DNA from 2 places in the Paenibacillus sp. sgz302115 genome. Region 2 is predicted to be linked to the other one. Evidence: riboswitches for the same ligand, from Rfam matches in the RefSeq annotation. Region 2 holds a riboswitch; the other holds the start of a gene.
What was found. Region 2 has a riboswitch for preQ1 ahead of queF (preQ(1) synthase). Riboswitches for the same ligand answer to the same signal wherever they lie in the genome.

Region 1 (10,536 bases), on a different contig from region 2:
TGTCAATCAATTCCTGTAATAAAATCTCTTATTTTATCGTAAAAAAAGATATTTTGTTACAATTCGCCAGTACCTCCAAAATAAAGGTAGGACTTAAGTTGCGAGACTTCATAAACATGCAAAAAAATGCATGTTTCTCTCTAAATTGAACGCAGGTTAGATTCAGCAAAATCAGATGTCCAGGGGCAGCCAGCAACTTCTCCCGCCTGTACGTGCACCCTGCAGGGTTATGATCTATAATGAGAACGTTGCTTTGTAACGTGAATCCGAAAGGGGAACTACTGAAATGAATGAAGCTCTATCCACCTTGGAGCAAGGAATGGCGGGCGGGGGCCTGGATGCGCTGCTCGTTACCGATCCGAAGCATGTGTATTATTTGACCGGGTTCGCCAGCAATCCGCATGAGCGTTTTCTGGGACTGCTGCTGATCCGCGGCGAGGAACCGGTATTGATTGTTCCGGCGCTGGACGCTGAAGCGGCGCATGCCGCCTCAGAGGTAACGAAGATTATGACGCACAGCGATACGGACAATCCTTATGAGCTGCTTAAAGCTTGTTTTGGCGGTACGAAGCCGGGAACGATTGGCATTGAGAAGGAGCATTTCTCCATGAGTCGCTACGAGCAGCTGGCTGCGGCTGTTCCAGCAGACCGCTTCAATGATATCGGCCATCTGCTGCGGGCTATGCGCGCCAAGAAAACACCGGATGAAGTTAGCCGGATGAAGCATGCCGCCGAGCTGGTGGAAGAGGTTCTCCGCCGCGGGCTTACGCATGTCAAAGATGGGGTCAGTGAAATCGAGCTGGTCGCCGAGCTGGAATATCAGATGAAAAAGGTCGGAGCCGCCGGCCCTTCCTTCGACACCATGGTGCTCTCAGGTCCGAAGACCGCCCTGCCACACGGTGTGCCGGGCGACCGCATCATCCAGCCGGGAGATTTCCTGATGTTCGATCTTGGCGTATATGCCGCAGGTTATGCCTCCGACATTACCCGCACCTTCGCCGTAGAAGAAACGGACTCCAAGCTGGCTGAAATTTACCATACGGTACTTGCTGCCAATGAAGCCGGCATTGCCGCTTCCCGGACGGGAGCAACGTTCGGCTCTGTAGACCGCGCAGCGCGGGAAGTTATTGAAGCAGCCGGCTACGGCGCTTATTTCATGCACCGGGTTGGACACGGCCTTGGCATGGACACGCATGAGTACCCTTCTCTTCACGGGTTGAATGAGGACATTATCGAGAGCGGCAATGTATTTACCATCGAGCCGGGAATTTATGTGCCGAATCTCGGCGGAGTACGTATCGAAGATGACGTATTCATCACGGCTGAAGGCCCGCAGACGCTGACAAGCTTTCCGAAAGAGCTGACGGTGCTGCATTTATAGGCGCGGCTAAGCAACAGACAGTTTACATAAGCTGCCTTTGCCTTTATCACTGCATATCTGTACAACAAAAAAAGCAGCAGCCTTCCCCTGCCGGGGCGGACTGCTGCTTTTTCTGTTATTTTACATAGGCATAACGCTGTGAATATCCTAAGCTTGATGAACCTTCTGTTCATCCTCCGCAAACCGGAAGGAGCGGGCAATGTACAGAATCGGCGTTGCGGCCCCGGTCAAGAGGAATTTTACTATATAGGTGGTCAGCAGAATCTCCGTCCATACCCGCAAATCGTAGGTCCCGGCAAACGCAATGGTGCAGAAGATCAGCGTATCCACAAAAGAGCTGACCATCGTGCTGCCATTGGAGCGAATCCACATCTGGCGCGGACTTCCATAATAGCCCCGAATCCATGAGTACAGGCGTACGTCGAGGAACTGGCTGACAAAATAAGCGGTAAGGCTGCCCAGCGCAAGCCGCGGCATCAGACCGAAAATGGTCTGCAGCGAGGATTGGGCGATATCCGTCTCCTGCGGCTCGAACTTCAGCACCATCTGCATGATCACTGTAGTCATCAGCAGGGTGAAAAAGCCAAACCATACTGCATTCCGCGCCTCCGCACGCCCGTATTTCTCATTCAGCAAATCGCTGGTCATATACAGTGTGACGTACATCGTATTGCCCAGTGTCATAACGATATCAAACGGCATGGCAATAGTTTTGGCTACCTGAATGTTAGCAATAACCGTTGCAACGCCGACCCAGGCGTACAGGCCTTTTTTACCGAACAGCCGGTAGCAGAGCAAATAAAATCCAAAATTGACCACAACAAATAAAATACCCCAAAGCAAATTGAACATGTATTTCACAAGCCCCCTAGTTTTGTTTACGCGGGATGGTTACGAACCGCGGCATTCAGGCTGTTTGAACCAAAACATTACTACTCTACCACAAGAGAAGCTAACATGCTATGAAAATTTCAATTTTCAAGAATATCTGACATGATCTCTTTTTTTCGCAAAACAGGTAAAGTATTCGTCAATTATTCATTTTTTTCTGAAAATTCTGCGCTATTAATTAAATTTTCACTATTCAACCGGGGGTTAATTCTATAGAATAGTTATCAGTCACATTCCCGGAACAATAGCTTGATATATGACCTACACCCTTGGAGTATATTGCTGCTTGCCTGGCATATAAGCACTGGCATGGGAGGATGCATTCAATGATAAAGGAGAGAATGATATGGTTCAATTCAAGAAATCAATCAGCCGTAAATTTACGCTTTTGCTGTTCGTCGTTCTGCTACTGTCGTCTGCTTTACTGAGTGTCAGCTTTTATTTCATATCCATCAATACGATCAACAGCTACGTAATGCCGCAGATCAACAAGATTCTGACCGCCGCAGCCCAAGATACCTATAAAAATATGAATGCGACGCATGCCCAGCAGACCCTCAATAAAAACGAACAATCAAGAACAACGCTCGAATTCTATTTTCAGGATAAAAGAAAACAGCATGATCTGGAGTCGGTCTTCCTCATTGATCTGAAGGAAGGCAAAGCTACCGTGCTTACCGCAGACCACGGAGCGCAGCTGAAGGCCGATGAGAGCATTGAGGTACAGCCTGCCATGGTGCAAGCCTCCAAGGGTAAGGCCGGTTTAAGCGAAATTTATAGTGACAGTCATGGCGTACATAAGACCGCGTATGTTGGAGTTCCCGGCACAACGATGGTCATCGGAGTTAGTTCGGATGTCGGTTTTGTCGAAGATAAAATGCAAAGCATTCTCTGGACCAGTACCGGAATCACATTGCTTGTGCTGGTAGTTGGCTTGAGCTCAGCCTTTTTGATGAGCCGCAGAATCACTCGTCCGCTTACACAGCTCGCAGCTTACAGCAACAAGCTGGCCGAAGGCGATTTCACCCAGCAGCTTGAGATCAAGGGCAGCGACGAAGTCGGACAGCTCGCAGAGAGCTTCCGGACCATGAGCCAGCGGCTTAAGGAAATGATCAGCCATGTTCTGGATACCTCCAGTGTCGTGGTTGCAGACTCCAATGATTTGAAGGAACGTACCGATATTCTGAACGAGATGGCCGAGCAGTCCAGCTTATCCGTTGTGGAAATCGGCAAAGGCAGCTCCGCCATCGCGAGCAGTGCGAAGGATAATTCCCGGGCGATGGACGAGATCAACATCGGCATCCAGCACATCGCTTCGGCGGCGGGAGAGGTTACCGAGCAGATCAGTGAAGCTTCCCAAGAGGCCACCGGCGGCAATGACATCGCGCAAAGTGCTGTAGATCAAATGCGCCAGGTTCAGCAGGCTTCAATGAAGTCAGTGGAGCAGTTCCGCATCATGAATGAACGCTCCCTGCAAATCGGTGAGGTTGTTCAGGGAATCACCGAAATTACCAAACAGATACAAATGCTCTCGCTTAACGCCTCCATCGAAGCGGCACGCGCCGGCGAGCATGGCCGCGGCTTCGCTGTAGTTGCCGGAGAGGTCCGCAAGCTGTCCGAGCAATCCAAGGAATCCAATGAGCAAATCCGTGAATTCCTGCTCAGCCTGCAGGAGGACATGAACCGCTCGGTTGAGGAGATGAACCACGTTAACTCGGAGGTTGCTTCGGGAGTCGATAAAGCGGCGGAAGCCGGAAATGCTTTTAGTCATCTGCTCGTTCTTATTCAGAGCATCAACCACAGCGTTCAGTCCGTGTCCGCTGCTACCCAGCAAATCTCGGCCGGAACCGAAGAGGTCAGCGCCTCAGTGGAAGAAACTGCCCAGATTACTGCGAAGTCGCAGGAGAATGCAGATACACTTACCGGCAACTCCTCACGCCAGCGTCAGGAACTGGAAGTCCATGCACAGACTGTAGAGCATCTGTATGAGCAGGCTGTAAAGCTGCAGAAGGCTGTGCAGCAGTTCAAGATTTAACCGGCGTGACTAAGCTACTCATGCAAAAACGGGTGCCGTTCCTGATGAAGGACGGCACCCGTTTTATGTAGTTGCATCAGTCAAGCCGCTGCGCAGCACCCTGAGGATACAATTGCGGCGGAAAACTGCAGCAGCAGCGGAACCAAAGGGATCTGCCGCTGCTGCTCAGTGTCTTGGCGCCCACAGAATAACCGACACGCCGATTACACAAATGCCGGCCCCAAGCCAGTCGTAGAGATCCGGCGTTTTTTTATCCACAAGCCAGCCCCACAGCACAGCCAGCACAATGAACACACCGCCATAGGCGGCATACACTCTGCCGAAGGAAGGAAATTTCTGCAGGGTAGGAATGATGCCATAGGCAACTAGAATCAGGGCTCCTACCACCCCGTACCAGAGTGGCCGCGATTCCCGCAGCCACAGCCAGACCAGATAGCCGCCGCCGATTTCGGCCAGACCGGCAACAATGAACAGCAGAATTGCTATGACCATGCTCAGCCCCCTTTTCGCGTTAACCCCATGATCCCATAAATGGCTTTCATGTCAAGGTTCGCACTCACCGCATCCGCCAGCCGGTCAAACTCCTGTTCACGAAGGGCTTCTGACGAGAAGGTGTTTGTGAGGGGCGCAAGTCCTTTGGATACCCTCAGGCCGTCAAGCCAGGCTCTGCGCAGTTCATCATTATGGAACAATCCGTGCAGATAAGTTCCCCAGATCCGGCCGTCCGGCGTTCCCCAGCCTTCGGGCGTCATTTCCCCCTCCGGTCCGTACAGCATAAAGAGGCTTCTAACGGCTGTGGAATTATGGTTTGTGGTCGTTCCCATATGGATCTCATACCCGTCAACAGAGATTCCTGCCGCCTGTCCGGCAGCCGGTTCCGCCAATTGCAGCGGATGCTCCTGAGCCAGCTTGCCGCTGGCACGCACCGTGGTTTTCTCCTGCAGAAAAGATGTGGACAGCGGCAAATACCCAAGCCCCTCTCTCTCTCCAGGTTCAACGCTCTCTACGGCAAACGGATCAAGCAGCTTCCGGCCCAGCATCTGGTATCCGCCGCAGATTCCGGCGAGCTGCACAGTTCCCTGCTCCAGCGCGGCGGCAATCACCTCAGGGAAGCCCTGCTCCCTCAGGTAATCCAGATCGGCCGCCGTATTCTTGGTCCCCGGCAGGATGATGGCGTCCGGTGTGCCCAGCTCGTCAGATGTGGTCACATAACGCACAGCAGTGTCCGGCTCGTCCGCCAGCGGATCAAAGTCGGTGAAGTTGGAAATTCTCGGATAGCGGATAACCGCGATATCCAGTTCTTTGCCGTGCTCTGCGCGCAGCCGCCCCGAGGTTCCTTCCAGAACTACGGAATCCTCGGCTTCAATCCGCAAGCGCGGCAGAAAAGGCAGAACCCCAAGCACCGGTATGCCTGTGCGCTGCTGCAGCCAGTCCAATCCGGGCTGCAGCAGCGACAGGTCGCCGCGGAATTTATTGATAATGAAGCCTTTGACCCGGGCCCGCTCATGCGGCTCCAGCAGCTCAAGTGTACCCACCAGGAAAGCAAACACACCGCCTCTGTCAATATCGGCGACCAGCAGCACCGGTGCGTCCGCCCAGCCCGCCAGATTCATATTGACGATATCCCGGGCCTTGAGATTGATCTCAGCCGGACTGCCTGCCCCCTCCATCAGCACGGCATCATAAGTCTCCCGCAGCCGCCCGAGCGCTTCCATCACCGTCTCTTTGGCTTCCGGGAGGAATTTCTCCCGGTATTCCCGCGCGCTAAGCGCCATGTGCGGTACGCCGTGGACCACGATTTGCGCACTCATCTCGCCCGAGGGCTTCAGCAGTATCGGATTCATGTCCGTGGTGGCAGTAATGCCAAATGCTTCAGCCTGCATGCCCTGGGCGCGGCCAATCTCCTTGCCGTCCTCGGTGACATAGGAATTCAGCGCCATGTTCTGCGATTTGAAGGGGGCCGTGCGATAGCCGTCTCGGGTCATGATCCGCCCAATCGCTGCGGTCACCAGGCTCTTGCCGACATCCGAGGCCGTTCCCTGAATCATCAGCACAGGCGCAGGCTGCGGCTTCGTCTCTCTTGTTGCGGCTTGTTCTTCCATGCCAAGCCTCCTCGCTTTCTTCCTATCTACCAGGTAACTGAGGTGGAATTTCTCCACTTCATCCCGCTGAGTGACCTCCCCCGGGATGGTTAGCGGGAAAAACTCCACTTATTTCCTTCTAAAATCACTGAATGGGGGAAAATGGAGAGAATCAAGTCTACTTTTTCCACCTAATCACCAAAAAATCAGTGAAATTCGCAAATTAGGTTTTCTTTTTCCACTTCATTCAATTTCGCAGTTCATTTCGTAAGCGATTGCCCTGCTTTTCTTCCTGCTGCCGGAGTACTGGCGAAGCAGCTGTTATTTGGAGGAGCCGGGGTTAACCCGGCTCCGGTTGGCGCGCTACAGGTTATGCTGAAGCAGCACCAGCAGCAGCAGGAGCAGCGCCTCCAGCAGCTCGTTCAGCGCGCCGTACACATCGCCGGTGAGCCCGCCGAGCCGGCTGCTGATCCGCCGCGCCGCAAGCGTGCCGCAGGCCAGCGCGGCGACCGGCGCCAGGATGGCCGCAGCCAGCAGCAGCGGCCAGGCGCTTCTCGCGCCAAGCGCCAGCGGCGCGGCAGCCGCGGCCAGCGTGAGCAGCGCCGCCAGCAGCAGCGTGCGCCGCTCCTGCCGGGCAGGCAGCCCGCCGAAGCTGGCGGCCAGCCCTTCATTGCCGCGGGCGAGCGGGAAGCGGGCCATGGCCCGCACCATGTACCAGCGGCTCCAGACCGGCGGCAGCAGAAGCAGCGGTAGCTCCGCATAAGAGCCACCTTCGATAAGCTCCGCCAGCAGCGAGGCCTTCAGCAGCAGGAGCAGCACGCAGGCCAGCACTCCCATGGCCCCTACGCGGCTGTCCTTCATGATCTCCAGCATCCGCTCGCGCGTGCGGTAGCTGAGCAGCGCGTCGGCGCTGTCCATCCAGCCGTCGAGATGCAGGCCGCCGGTCAGCCCCACCCACAGGATGAGCGTGATCACGGCGGCAGGCCAGGTCGGCAACAGCCAGGCTACGATACCTGCTCCGAGTGCCGCGCTCAGCCCGATGGCTGCGCCAACGAGCGGGTAATACACCACGCTGCGCTGCAGCAGCTCAGGCGAGAAATCCGCGTCTCCCTTGACCGGGAACCGCGATAGAAACTGAAAGGCGGCGGCAGCATCTCCCCGCACGCTCATAACAGGTACTCCCTGCTCTTCAGCTCAATCGGGATGCCGGCGGTAACCAGAAAGACCTGCCCGCTAATCCGGGCCAGCAGGGCGTTCATCCGTCCGGCCAGGTCCCGGTACAGCCGGCCAAGCGCATATTCCGGCACAATGCCGTCGCCTACCTCGTTCGTTACCAGCACCAGAGTACCCTGAAAGGACGATACGCTCTGCTCCAGACGGGCAATTTCCCGCTCCACCCGTTCTTGTCTGTCCTTCTGGTCCTCCACAGCCAGCAGCACATTGGAGAGCCACAGCGTCAGGCAATCCACAAGCACGGCTTTGCCCCCGGAGAGCCGGTCCAGCAGTGCAGGCAGATCATGCGGCTCCTCCAGCGTCTCCCAAGCACCGCCGCCCTCTTCGCGAAGCTTGCGGTGCAGGGCAATCCGTGCCTTCATCTCTTCATCAAAGGCTTGTGCGGTAGCTACATACACCGCCTGATCTGCCAGGGAAAGTGTCAGCCGCTCGGCGAAGCCGCTTTTTCCACTGCGTGCGCCCCCTGTTACAAGGATGCTCATTTCCCCTCAGCCCCGGAGACGCCGGCACTTTCGAAGGTCGCCATTTCTGTCATGACGCGGCTGACCGCTTCAATCAAGTGGAGACAAAGCGCGCCTCCCGTACCTTCGCCCAGCCGCAGTCCAAGATCAAGCAGCGCCTCCAGCCCAAGCTTGTCCAGCATCAGCTTGTGGCCCTGCTCATCCGACACATGGGAGGCGATCATGTAATTCACCGCTTCCGGCGCAAGCGCCTTCGCCAGCTGCGCAGCCGCGCCGGAGATGAAGCCGTCGAGAATGACCGGAACCCGGGCCTCAGCCGCTCCAAGAATAAGCCCCGCCAGTCCGGCAATTTCCAGGCCTCCCACCTTGGACAGCACATCAATCGGATCTGCCGGATCGGGAGTGTTCACCCGCAGCGCGCGCTCCACCACTTCAATTTTGTGCCGCAGCCGTTCATTGTTGATTCCGGTTCCGCGTCCGACAGCAGCCTCCGGCGAGATGCCCTCCAGTGCGCACAGAACCGCCGCGCTCGCCGTAGTATTGCCTATCCCCATTTCACCGGTGATAAAAATCTCCGTCCCGCTCTTCACCGCTTCCCGGGCTACATCCACCCCGACCAGGATCGCCTGAACAGCCTCTTCCCGGCTCATTGCCGGACCCACTGCCATATTGTCCGTCCCGAACCGCACTTTGCGGTTGATCAAATCCGGGTGCTCAAGCTCCGCATTGATGCCGATATCCACGAATTGCACGCTTGCCCCGCCTTGGCGGGCCAGCACGTTGACCGCCGCTCCGCCGCTCAGGAAATTGTAAGCCATCTGCACCGTAACCTCCTGCGGAAAGGCGCTGACTCCCTCGCAGCAGACGCCGTGATCGGCAGCCATTACAACAACGGTGCGCTTCCCGTAGCTGGGCTGCTCGGTCCCCGAGATGCCCGCGAGCCGGACGGCCAGCGCTTCGAGCCGCCCGAGGCTTCCCGGCGGCTTGGTCAGACTGTTCAGGCGGAGCACCGCCCGCGCTGCGGCTTGTTCATCCGGCGGAGTAATCCGCCCAGTTATTTCTTTTATAGCTGAAAACATATTATAGCCTCCTGTTTGTTCTTACTGTTCTTCTCAAATAAAGCTACAGCGAAAATACAGCGAAGGCCCCCTTCCCTGAAGAAGAGGGCCCTCCGCTGCGGCTGCTTTTTCGTCACATCTCCCTATTTCTTCCTTAAGGATTATAGGGGATTGAGAATGATCTTACAATTACATTTTTACCTTCATGAAGCTTTCCATCCGCTCCAGCGCTTCCGTCAGCTTCGCAGTGGAAGCCGCGTAGGAGCAACGGATATGGCCTTCCCCGCCCGTTCCGAACACATGACCCGGCACAGCGGCAACTCCCGCTTCCCGAAGCAGGCCAAATGCAAATTCCTCCGAATTCATTCCGGTATGCCCGATGGAGGGAAAGGCGTAAAACGCCCCCTGCGGCTCATGGCAATGCAGCCCGATGGATCTGAGCCCTTCAACGAACAGCGATCGGCGCTGTCTGAAGCATTCCTTCATCTTGTCCTTGTCTGGCAGCGCATGACGCAGCGATTCGATCGCGGCAATCTGGCCCAGCACAGGCGCGCACATGGCGGTATATTGATGGATTTTCAGCATCGCGGCCAGCAGCTCATGGTTACCACAAGCATAGCCGACCCGCCAGCCGGTCATGGCGAAGGCTTTGGAGAAGCCGCTGATCACAATCGTCCGCTCCTTCATTCCGGGCAGCGAGGCGATACTGACATGTCTGCTGTCATAGGTCAGCTCGGCATAGATTTCATCTGACAGTACAATCAGATTGCTCTCTTTTACAATTTCGGCAATCGGAAGCCAGTCCTCGTAAGACATTACAGCCCCCGTAGGATTATTCGGGAAGTTCACCATCAGCAGCTTGGAGCGCGGGGTGATCGCTTTGCGCAGCGCTTCAGCGGTCAGCTTGAAGCCCTGCTCCGCGCTTGCTTCGACCTCCACCAGCGTGCCTCCGTTGATATAGGCGATAGGAGAATAGGCAATGTAGCTTGGAGCCGGGATGATAATTTCATCCCCCGGAGCGGTGAACGCGCGCAGCGCAAGATCCAGCGCTTCACTGCTGCCCACCGTTACCATCACCTCATTCATGGGATCATACGATAGTCCGAAGCTTTCTTGCTGGTAACGGGCAATCTCCTCCCGCAGCTCCGGCAGTCCGGCATTGGGAGTGTACATCGTCTCCCCCCGGTTCAAGGCACGGATACAAGCTGCTCTCACATGTTCGGGTGTGGTGAAATCCGGTTCGCCTACACCGAGTGATATAATATCGTTGTTACCGGCAGTGAGATCAAAAAAAGCGCGGATGCCCGAAGGCGCAATCTCCCGTACACGCGGAGCAATCTGCTCACTTGCCAGAGAGCTCCTGTTCATCATCAGGGATGTATGCTGCTTATCCATA
Region 2 (10,536 bases):
GGCGGAAGGATTCTGCCTTGACTCCCCTGCAGCAGGCTTTTGTGAATTTGGCAGTTGGGGGTACGGCAGCGGAATAAGCAATGGTCCATAAAAAAAACGGCATAGCCTCAAGTGGCCGCTGAACAAGCGCCTCAGGCTATACCGTTTGGTTAACAGACTACTTTTTCTCCGCCACCAGGACGAATGTCTTGGGAATTCCTTTGTCATACACCTCGGAAGACAGATTCGGCTCCTCGGCCAATTCACGGACCACAAGTCCGCTGCGCGCTGCTGCCGTTACGATTTCACCCAGCGTCCAGCGGCGCCAATACACGACACTGTGTTTCACGTCTTCCGCGGTTTCGCCTGGCGAGGGTAAATACTTCGAATACGAAACCTTCTTCTCCTCCAGTGCGGTGTCAAAATAATCCCCGCTCACCTTATGCTTGCGGACTTTCGCGGTCGATCCCTTCGAGGTGATCAGCTTGGTCGTTACCGGATGGAAATCACGCAGTACAAACCTTCCGCCGGCTGCCAGCAGCCGGTACGCGGTATCCATGAACGGTGCCAGGTCCGTAAAATAATGCACAATCCCCATCTCGGCAAAAACGATATCATACGAGCCGTCCAGCAGCTCTTGCGGCAGCTTCAAGACATCCGAGACAATATAATTCAACTGAACTCCCGCTGCGGCAGCCAGCTCACCAGCATAACGGGCGTTAGCTTCCGAGAAATCGGCGACGGTTACTTGGGCTCCCAGCAGGCTCAGAGCTACAGCCTTCATGCCGTTTGAACCCATGAGATTCATTATCCTTTTGCCTCTAACTTCTCCGAGATAACCGCCAAGCGGGAACAGCTTGCCCGCAGGCTCCTTTACAAGCTTTGCCGCAGCCTCAGAAGGTGTACCAAAGCGGCTTGTCCAAGCAGCATATGTATCCTCGTTCCACAGCTCCTCACTGGAGGGAACTGCGCTTTGGGTTACTTCCTGATTCGGATCATGTTCATTCATTCAATTAGGCCCCTTTTTCTAGTGAAAATCTCTGCTATGATGCGTTTTTAAGGGCTTCTTTTGCCCTTGCGGCTTTTTTTCTTCCTGCGAATAAATAGACGGCCAGACCGCCCATCACCAGCACACCGCCGATCCACTGCAGTCCGGTCAGCGCTTCACCCAGCAGCAGAAATGCCAAAATGCTTGCCCCCACAGGCTCGCCCAGAATGTTCATCGAAACTGTAGTCGCCGAAGCATACTGCAGCAGCCAATTGAACAGAATGTGGCCGAATACCGTCGGTACGACAGCAAGCAGAATAAAGATTCCCCATTCACGTGCCGGATAAGCAAAAAACGGGATGCCGGACAGCAAATTGTAGATGGCAAATACCAGCACCGCTGAGATAAAGACGATCAGACTGTAGAGGTAGGAAGGCATACGGGACACAAGCTTTTGGCCAATCAGCATATGAACAGCCACTGCAACAGTTCCGCCAATGGACAACAGATCGCCTTTCACATTATCCGGGGACAGCCCTATGTCCCCCCAACCGATAAAGACAACCCCGAAGATCGCGATTGCGAGGCCCAATATGGCGGCAGATGTACTCCGTTCCTTGTACAGCATGTATGCGCCCAGCATAATAAATACCGGCTCCAGCGCCATAATCATCGTCGAGCTGGCTACGGAGGTATACTTCAGTGAGCCCATCCACAGCAAAAAATGCAAAGCCAGCATCATCCCCGAGCAACCCAGCAGCAGCCAGTCCTTCCGGCGCAGAGCGTAAAGGGCTCCACTGTAGGGACGGGCAAAAGGCAGCATCAGGAGCGAAGTAAAGAGCAGCCGGTACATGCCTTGAACCGAGGCCGGAGCCGCCGACCATTTAATAAATATAGAAGAAAACGAAATAGCCACAATTCCGACCAGCATCAGGAGCGGGACGGGAACGGGCGGTTTTTTTGAATTCACAGCTTTGGTTCCTTTCGGTTGGGATAAAACTAACTATGTAAGCAGCGGTGAATACATCATAAGCGCATGATTGTCAGCAATCGCTTCATCACGGGCGATTTCACCCGTGCGGGTCATGACCTTGCGGCGGATACTGTTGCTGCGGATATAGCCACCCCATGGTTCCAGACTGATCACGTGATCTGCTTCGTAAACTTCGTAGGTGTATAGCGGTTGCCCGCTGCATCTCCATTCCCCGTACAAATGACTGTCATCCAGCCACAGCTTGAGCTGATACACTTCGTCCGTTCGATTCATCAGCTGCAGATCCAGATAATTGTAGGCACAGGTTGCCCCACTGCCGAAAGGCTGGGTCCGCTGCTCATCGGGAAAGACATCATAGCTGTGACGGTGCCGCTCTGTAACGGTCAGCGGAGTGTGCAGCGTCATCCAGTAGATTAGATTAGAGAGCTGGCATAAGCCGCCTCCCGTGCCGGAACGGAACCCGCCGTAATGCAGCACCATTCCATCTAGATACCCTTTACGGCGTGTCGGCTTGCCAATAGTCTGCCAATAGGAAAAAGTCTCGCCGGGGCACACTGTCAGACCGTTAAGCTTCGCCACTGCAAGCTTCAGATTCGTTATTTTATTGTATTGCAGTTGCATATCGACGTTACGCAGACTTCGCAGCAGCGGTGTCGCATGTGTGGCTGAGGTATAGCGCAGGTCTTCTGCAAGATGTGCTGTTGCTCTATTCTTTCGCTGGGTTAACCATTGCCAATATCTTTTCCAGGTAAAATAACGCTTGCCCGCGAAAAGTCTCAGCCGTGAACGGCGGATAGGCTTCATAGCTAATCTGGCGGACTCCATTAGAATTCCACTTCATGTTCCTTGCGCAGCTTGGCAAATCTGCCACCCAGCACAGAGTTGTGATGCTTCACGATCTCGCCGCCGCTTAAATTGGCATTGTCAAAGGTGCTGTGCGCATCCTCCACCAGCACACTGGAGTAGCCCATGCTGAATGCGCGTCTGGTCGTGGTATCCAGACAGAACTCGCTTTGCATTCCGCAGAGGACCAGATCGGTGATGCCACGCTTCTGAAGCTCCTCATGCAGCGGTGTCCGGTGAAACGCGTCCCAGGTCGGCTTTTCCACAATTAAATCTTCCTCGCGCGGAGTTATGCGGCTGCTGATCTGCCAGGTGGGAGTACCCTTGGTGTATTCTTCATCCTCGGTATGCTGAATATACACGACAGGCGTTCCTGCCAAACGGGCTTTATGCAGCAGTGCAACGATTCTGTCCATTACGCCCTCTTCATCATGCAGCTTCATGCCCGGATATGAAAACATCGCCTCTTGCACATCAATGATTACTAATGCGGTTGAATCGTTTGCCACTTCATTCTCTCCCTTCGCAATTGAAAATCTCTAACGGACTGTCTATTCACCTTAAAGATTATAACAGATTTTTTCATAAAAAAACGGACCTCTGCAGCGTTGCAGAAGCCCGGTCTAGCACCGGATTTATTTGCCCCGCTTATTATGCCAAATAAGGGCATGCAGCTGCGGAAGCACCCGCGCCCGGTTCATCTCAGGATCAGCAATTACCTGATTGAACAGCCATTCCAGCCGACCCAGCAGGCGGGCCGAGATGTCCCCCTCTTCCGTCACATTATCATTGCCCGGCTGCAGGAAGAGCGGCACTTCCGGATATCTCTTGTGGATGCTTTTCGCGTACAGATAGTCCTCGTCGTTAAAGACGACTACCTTCAGGCTATGGGCAGACCTGCCTTGTGCCTTCATTTTATCCATAATACCATCTAGCATTTCCCAATCGGTCTTCATCCCTGAGCTTGGCGGCTTGGGGCTGACCGTCAGCACATCCACGTCGTAGAACCAGTCCTGCCATCTACTGCCCTGGGTTTCAATCGCCGCCTGAATGCCGCGTTCATGCAGCAGCCGGATGAATGTCCCCATGCCTTCGCCAATCAGAGCGGGATTGCCCCCTGAGATCGTCACACAGTCAAAATTATTCCCGGCAAGCGCAAGCAGCTCCGCCAGAACCTCCTCCGGTGCAAGCATCCGCATCTTGTCCTTCGCCGATCCATCCCAGGTAAAAGCGGAATCACACCAGCCGCAGCGGTAGTCGCAGCCGTAGGTGCGGACGAACATCGTTTTGACGCCGATGACCGCACCTTCCCCCTGAATCGTCGGGCCGAATATTTCAATTACCGGTAGCTTACTCACAGTCACAACCCCCATACAGCCGATAGTACGGCCCTTCTTCGGGGATGTCCGCCGCCAGCACCTCCGCCCAAGAGGTTGGCGTTTCCCACAGCTTGACGGAATACAGCGGAAGTGAGGCCATCTTCAGCTTGTAGGCGATATATGCCGACATATTTTCCACCGTTGTCCGGAATGACAGGTGCGCCACCTTGGACCCCGTATTTACCAGCGTCTCCAATACAGGCTCATTGCCCATCGCCAGAAAAGCATGATCCAGATGCTCCACCAGACTCTCCTGCACCGTAGCCTTGATATCGCTGAAATCAACTACAAACCCTTCGTCGGAGTGACCCTCTGCTGCGAGTGGCTTGCCCTTCAGCACCACTTCCAGCTTATAGGTATGACCATGCAGGTTGCTGCACTTTCCTTTATGCCCGACCAGTTGATGGGCTGCATCAAAGGTAAAAATCTTACATACGGATACCTCGCCCAGCATCAGGAACCAACCTCATTTCGTTCTGCTTCATATTGGTCCAGGCCGCGCTTACGCAGCAGACAAGCCGGACATGTGCCGCAGCCGCTGCCGACAATTCCGTTATAGCAGGTCAGCGTATGCTCACGGATATATTCGAAGCAGCCGAGATCATCGGCCATTTTCCAGGTTTCTTTTTTATCCAGCCACATGAGCGGTGTATGAATGACAAACTCGTAGTCCATCGACAGATTGAGGGTCACATTCAGTGATTTGACGAACACATCCCGGCAGTCGGGATATCCGCTGAAGTCGGTCTGGCAGACTCCGGTGATAATATTCGCATACCCAAGCTGCTTCGCCAGAATTGCCGCAAAGGACAAGAACAGCAAATTGCGCCCATCCACGAACGTGCTCGGCAATTCCTCTCCTTCACCCGCAACGATTTCAATCTCATCACGCGTCAATGCGTTCGGTGCCAGCTGATTCAGCAGACCGAGATCGAGAATATGCTGCTTCACCTTGAACTTCGCAGCAATCTCCTTGGCAACTTCTATTTCAGCCGCATGGCGTTGATTATAATTGAAGGTCACCACCTGAACCTCCTCGAACTGCTGCAGCGCCCATACCAGACACGTTGTGCTGTCTTGGCCGCCGCTGAAGACGACCAGTGCTTTTTTGTTCATGATCGATTTCCTCCTTTTCCTTGCCCCGGATTAACGGTTGTCCACTTTCTCAGGATACAGGTCATGATTGATCAGCCGGTGCTCGGCCATCGCTTCATATTTGGTCCCCGGACGCCCCCAGTTGCAGTAAGGATCGATGGAAATGCCGCCACGCGGGGTGAATTTGCCCCAGACCTCAATATAACGCGGCTCCATCAGCGAGATCAGATCGTTCATAATAATGTTCACACAGTCTTCATGGAAATCGCCATGATTGCGGAAGCTGAACAAGTAGAGCTTCAGTGATTTCGATTCAACCATTTTCTGCTCGGGAATATACGAGATGTACATTGCCCCGAAATCCGGCTGCCCGGTAACAGGACACAGGCTTGTGAACTCCGGACAGTTGAATTTAACAAAATAATCGCGACCCGGATGCTTGTTATCGAACACCTCAAGAATATCCGGATCATATCCGAATTTGTACGTTGTGCCTTGGTTGCCGAGCAGGGTAACCTCCTGCATTTCCTCTTTCAATCTGCCTTCTGACATGACAAAAAACCCCTCTCTTTTCCCCCGGCTGTCCGCCGGAACAGGAAAGAAGAATGAGCTTCGAAAACCTGGCTCTACTAAGAAGAAACGCCTCCCGTCCTTGCTGGACGGATAATATGCATACTGACTGACAGGCGCTGTCTTTTTGCGCACAGCATAACATGAAGCAAGCCCTCTGCATTAGAGAGCCATTATGCCAAAACGGTCTTAGTTTTTTATAGAGGGAGTTTGCGAACCTCTCCTGCGGGTTATCCGCAGAATTCTTCTTTATTCATAGTACTGCGAATTGAACTATACCATGTCAGGCCGTAGCCTGGCAACCCTTACAGATGATCCAAAATCAGTGAAAAGAGCAGCCCTGACGCATTTTTTCATGGCATAAATTATTCATCACATTAATTATAATTTTTCCCACACTGACAGAACTATGGATTCAATTTCGAACAAAAGGGTAACTTAACTTCTATAATCTCCTTGATAAGGATGGGATCATCTGATGGATCAAAGCGAACAGAAACTTATGGATTGGCTGACCGCCCAGGTGGGCGCAACCATTGTGATTGAGAAGCAGGAGATGAATGACCACGACACCGTCCACTTCAGTCTGGAAGCCGTCGCTTACCGCAATGCCGATGACGTTATTGACGATTATCTGGACAGCGCGCTGATCTTGCGGGGCACTGGCAGTACCCTGAACAGGGATGGCGAGCTAGTACCTCTTCCTCAGCAGAGCTATGAGATTGCCGTCAGCGGGCTCCGTCTGGATGCTGTGAATGACGGTCAGGTTGAACTGCGGACTGACAGAGGAAAGTATTCCATCTCACTGGCTGAAGCATGACCCTGCCTCTTATGCAGAAAAAAACAGGACGCGGCATTTCAGCCTGCGTCCTATGTCAGTTACTCTTCTCCAATAATCTCAACTTCCGTCTCGAGCTCCACACCGAACTTATCCTTAACCGTAGCCTGAACATGATGGATCAGCCCAATATAGTCCTTAGCCGTCGCATGATCTGTGTTCACAATGAATCCTGCATGCTTACGCGACACTTCAGCACCGCCGATTCTTGTTCCCTGAAGTCCGCTTTCTTGAATCAATTGCCCGGCAAATCTTCCGGGAGGGCGCTTGAAGACACTTCCGCAGGAAGGATACTCCAGTGGCTGCTTCGATTCACGCTGGTAGGTCAAATCGTCCATTATGGCTTTGATATTCGTTGAATCCCCTGGCTGCAATGCAAATCGGGCCTCCAGCACAATGAAGTCCCCGCTGGCGAAGACGCTTTTACGGTAGCCCCACTCCAGTTCATCTCCCTGCAAAGTCACCAGCCGCCCAGCTTTGTCAACGGCAAGTGCGCTATGCAGCACATCCTTGACCTCACCGCCATATGCGCCAGCATTCATGTACAGCGCTCCGCCTACAGTGCCAGGAATTCCGCAGGCGAACTCAAGTCCGGCAAGCTGCTTCTCCAAGGCAAATCTGGAGACATCAATAATCTTTGCGCCGCACTGGGCATAGAGCAAATCGTCCCGCAGCCCCATTTCGGTTAATTCAGAGGTCAGCAGAACAATTCCGCGGATGCCTCCGTCACGGATAATGACATTCGAGCCGTTACCCAGGACTGTAAGCGGAATTTCATTTACGCGGGCATATGTAACAATGGACTGAAGCTCCACATATGTCACTGGCGCTGCCAGGATGTCCGCCTGACCGCCCATACGGGTGAACACATGGCTCTCCAGCACCTCATCGCGCTTAACCACTCCAGCCGGAACCAACTGCTGCAGATCCTCATATATTTTGCTGATGTTCATCTTCTTTGCTCCTTTGACTCTATAAAAATAATGATCCTTATTCACCGGATAATCATACTCCGCTGCTTATATGCAAAAAAAATAGTGTGGAATTTAACCAGGGCAACCACAACTTTAACAACGAACAGGCTCCCTTGTCAATGACGGGAGCCTGGGCCTGCTGCATATGTAATCATTATGAGTCAGATTTCACGTTTATAACCTATCCTTGGGCGCGGGCCGCCTTTTTGCGGTATTCTACCCGCCGTGCCGCCCTCTCCTCTTCTTTCAAGCGGGGACAGGTGTAGCAGTAGCTTCCACCTTCAGTCCGGTAATAGAGACAGCAGCGGTTGCGCATCTGCACGGTCCGCCCCGGGTCGTCCAGCGCTTCTATTCTGCGAACCGTGACATCAAACGGATTCCGCTTCATCCCGAGAATTTCTGCCGGCAGACTGTGCTTCAGATAGCTGTAATCGTCCTGCAAAGTATCCAGCAGCTTGGAATCCTGAAGCCCATCTGCAAACTGCTCCATATAGTAGTTGAATTTAGTCGGCAGTTGGCCCCATATATCACTCAGACTCAGACCGCTTGCCTCATGCAAGCTCCGCAGCAACGGAGCTGCTGTATCACGGTAGAAGCGGGTCAGCACCTCATTGCGCCAACCCTCACGCGCCGCTTCCTTCGGGGCATTCTCTATCTCCCAGTCCTGTAGCGAAAAAACTATCCGGCAATACCCGTTGACCGGAATGAGATGGATGGATAAACGAGACAAGCTTATTACCGGTATTGAGGAATACACGGAGAGCGAATATTGCACCGCAAGCGCCAGACTCGAGAACCAGCTTCCCATATATGCCGCAGCCGCTTTATCATCCAGTGCTCTCATAAGAGGGCGGTAACATTCGAGGAAATCGCGCATTCCCTCTTTATGGACAAGCTCCAGCGCCTTAAAAGAATGCAAAGCCTCGGCAGGTTCTGCGGGATGAAGGTCAAACTTGCTGATCAGCTCTTGGCTGAGCGCTTCATTCATGACCTTGCCTCCTTACATCCCTACCGCTTTGTATGCCGCCAATTCATAAGGCAGGCAGAGCGGCACACCCGTACGCGGATCAGGAACAATATCCGCTTCGATCCCGAACACCTCACGCAGCACGGCCGGCGTCATTACCTCGGCCGGAGTGCCTTCGCTGATCACACTGCCCGATTTGATCGCCACCATATGCTGGGCATAGCGGGACGCATGGTTCAAATCATGCACAACCATAATAATCGTGCGGCCTTCCTCCTCGTTCAGCTTCTGCAGAAGCTGCAGCACCTCCAATTGGTGCGCCATATCAAGAAACGTTGTCGGCTCATCGAGGAAAAGAATATCCGTCTGCTGAGCCAGAGCCATAGCAATCCAGGCCCGCTGGCGCTGCCCCCCGGAGAGCCGGTCAATCGGGCGGTCATGGAATGCTTCCATCCCGGTAACAGAGATCGCCTTAGCGATAATATCGCGGTCTTCCGAAGTCATGGTACCGAAGCCCTTCTGATGGGGATAGCGGCCGTAGCCAACCAGTTCAGAGACGGTCAGACCATCCGGAGCGGTAGGATTCTGCGGCAGAATCGCAAGCTGCCGGGCTACCTCTTTTGTGGACAGATTGTGAATCGACTTGCCGTCCAGCATCACGCTGCCGCTCTTAGGCTTCATGATACGCGCCATAGTCTTGAGAATGGTAGATTTCCCGGAGCCGTTGGCCCCGACAAGCGCTGTGATCTTCCCTGTTGGAAGAGACAGATCCAATCCCTTGACGATCACCGCCTCAGCATATCCTATACTTAATTGTTCTGTGTTCAAACGTTCTGACATGGTTTTCACTCCTAAAAAGTTTTAAGAAGCAGTTGCTCCTGCAGGTTCAACATCACAGTAAAATTCGCTTCGTAACATTCGCTTAAATAGTATGAAGCTTAAGCTGAATGCCTTAGTCTCACTCCACTAAATGATATTGATTATCATTATCCATGTCAATATAAATGTTTAGTTTTTGGTATAATTTAGATGCTCCGTATGGTTTTCTATTAAAATTTCCCAGCCTCCGTCACAATACTCTACTTTATGAATACTGGTATTTGAAGCCGGGAATGCTTTGCTGCTTTTGTTTGTCCAATCTAACCCTCTTAGAATATGATAAATTACATTTATTACACCTCCGTGTGTAACAACGACTACATTTTCATTATGACTGCATCTTACTTGCTCTTCGCATAATTTTAATAATATCTCTTTAATGCGAGTGAAAAACTCAAGGGGACTTTCTCCGCCGGGATACCTCTCATCCATCTGCAAACTTGCAAAATACAAACCAGGATACCGTTCATTTACAATTTCATTGGGCATGCCAGCTATAACACCATTGTTCGTCTCTCTCCAATAACCGCTGCCTTCAACTGGCAGTTCCAGTGCCCTGGCAATCTCATTTGCCGTATCTAATGCCCGCTGCAAATCGCTGCTAACAATACGATGAATGTTGAATGTGGATTGGTTTTCCTTGAGATAATTGCCAAGCTTCTCCGATTGCCTGTACCCCTCAGCTACAAGTCCCCGTTGACTCCACCCGCCACGAAATCCTTCGTCATCTATACCATGTCTTACAAAATAAATAGCCATTTCCTATCTCCCCCCTGAAATATTCGTAATACATATAATACCATATTGATAAATCATTTTTCTTCCATAAAAAATAGGCCGCTTCCGAACTCCTCGGAAACAGCCTAGATAATGATGACCATCTGTCTATTTGTGCAAATGAAAAGGCACGGTTGCTACAACAATGTCTTTTTGATTCATGAGATAAGAACGGATGAACAAGCTGGTCTGGTTATGCAGAATGGCCTGCCACCAGTGCTTGGTAATAAATTGCGGGATCAAGACGGTGATA

Region 1: it holds a riboswitch for preQ1, as region 2 does, so the genes downstream of both, AC0LWN_RS15225 (queuosine precursor transporter) here and queF (preQ(1) synthase) in region 2, are expected to answer to the same signal.

What each region holds. Positions count from the first base shown of each region.
Region 1 is NZ_JBVYOK010000007.1:26,274-36,809, forward strand. It holds gene AC0LWN_RS15220 (M24 family metallopeptidase) at 287-1,381, shown strand; gene AC0LWN_RS15225 (queuosine precursor transporter) at 1,529-2,233, opposite strand; PreQ1 riboswitch class I at 2,244-2,289, opposite strand; gene AC0LWN_RS15230 (methyl-accepting chemotaxis protein) at 2,619-4,307, shown strand; gene AC0LWN_RS15235 (YnfA family protein) at 4,473-4,799, opposite strand; gene AC0LWN_RS15240 (cobyric acid synthase) at 4,802-6,409, opposite strand; gene cobS (adenosylcobinamide-GDP ribazoletransferase) at 6,752-7,558, opposite strand; gene cobU (bifunctional adenosylcobinamide kinase/adenosylcobinamide-phosphate guanylyltransferase) at 7,555-8,103, opposite strand; gene cobT (nicotinate-nucleotide--dimethylbenzimidazole phosphoribosyltransferase) at 8,100-9,161, opposite strand; gene AC0LWN_RS15260 (aminotransferase class I/II-fold pyridoxal phosphate-dependent enzyme) at 9,330-10,511, opposite strand; gene AC0LWN_RS15265 (D-alanine--D-alanine ligase) at 10,528-10,536, opposite strand, start outside.
Region 2 is NZ_JBVYOK010000001.1:713,338-723,873, forward strand. It holds gene AC0LWN_RS03235 (LysR family transcriptional regulator) at 1-77, shown strand, start outside; gene AC0LWN_RS03240 (class I SAM-dependent methyltransferase) at 158-988, opposite strand; gene AC0LWN_RS03245 (DMT family transporter) at 1,023-1,937, opposite strand; gene AC0LWN_RS03250 (VanW family protein) at 1,971-2,786, opposite strand; gene AC0LWN_RS03255 (cysteine hydrolase family protein) at 2,786-3,313, opposite strand; gene queE (7-carboxy-7-deazaguanine synthase QueE) at 3,440-4,162, opposite strand; gene AC0LWN_RS03265 (6-pyruvoyl trahydropterin synthase family protein) at 4,155-4,637, opposite strand; gene queC (7-cyano-7-deazaguanine synthase QueC) at 4,637-5,299, opposite strand; gene queF (preQ(1) synthase) at 5,330-5,830, opposite strand; PreQ1 riboswitch class I at 6,032-6,075, opposite strand; gene ymzB (protein YmzB) at 6,327-6,668, shown strand; gene murB (UDP-N-acetylmuramate dehydrogenase) at 6,728-7,639, opposite strand; gene AC0LWN_RS03290 ((2Fe-2S)-binding protein) at 7,842-8,648, opposite strand; gene AC0LWN_RS03295 (ABC transporter ATP-binding protein) at 8,661-9,467, opposite strand; gene AC0LWN_RS03300 (histidine phosphatase family protein) at 9,636-10,265, opposite strand; gene AC0LWN_RS03305 (APC family permease) at 10,392-10,536, opposite strand, start outside.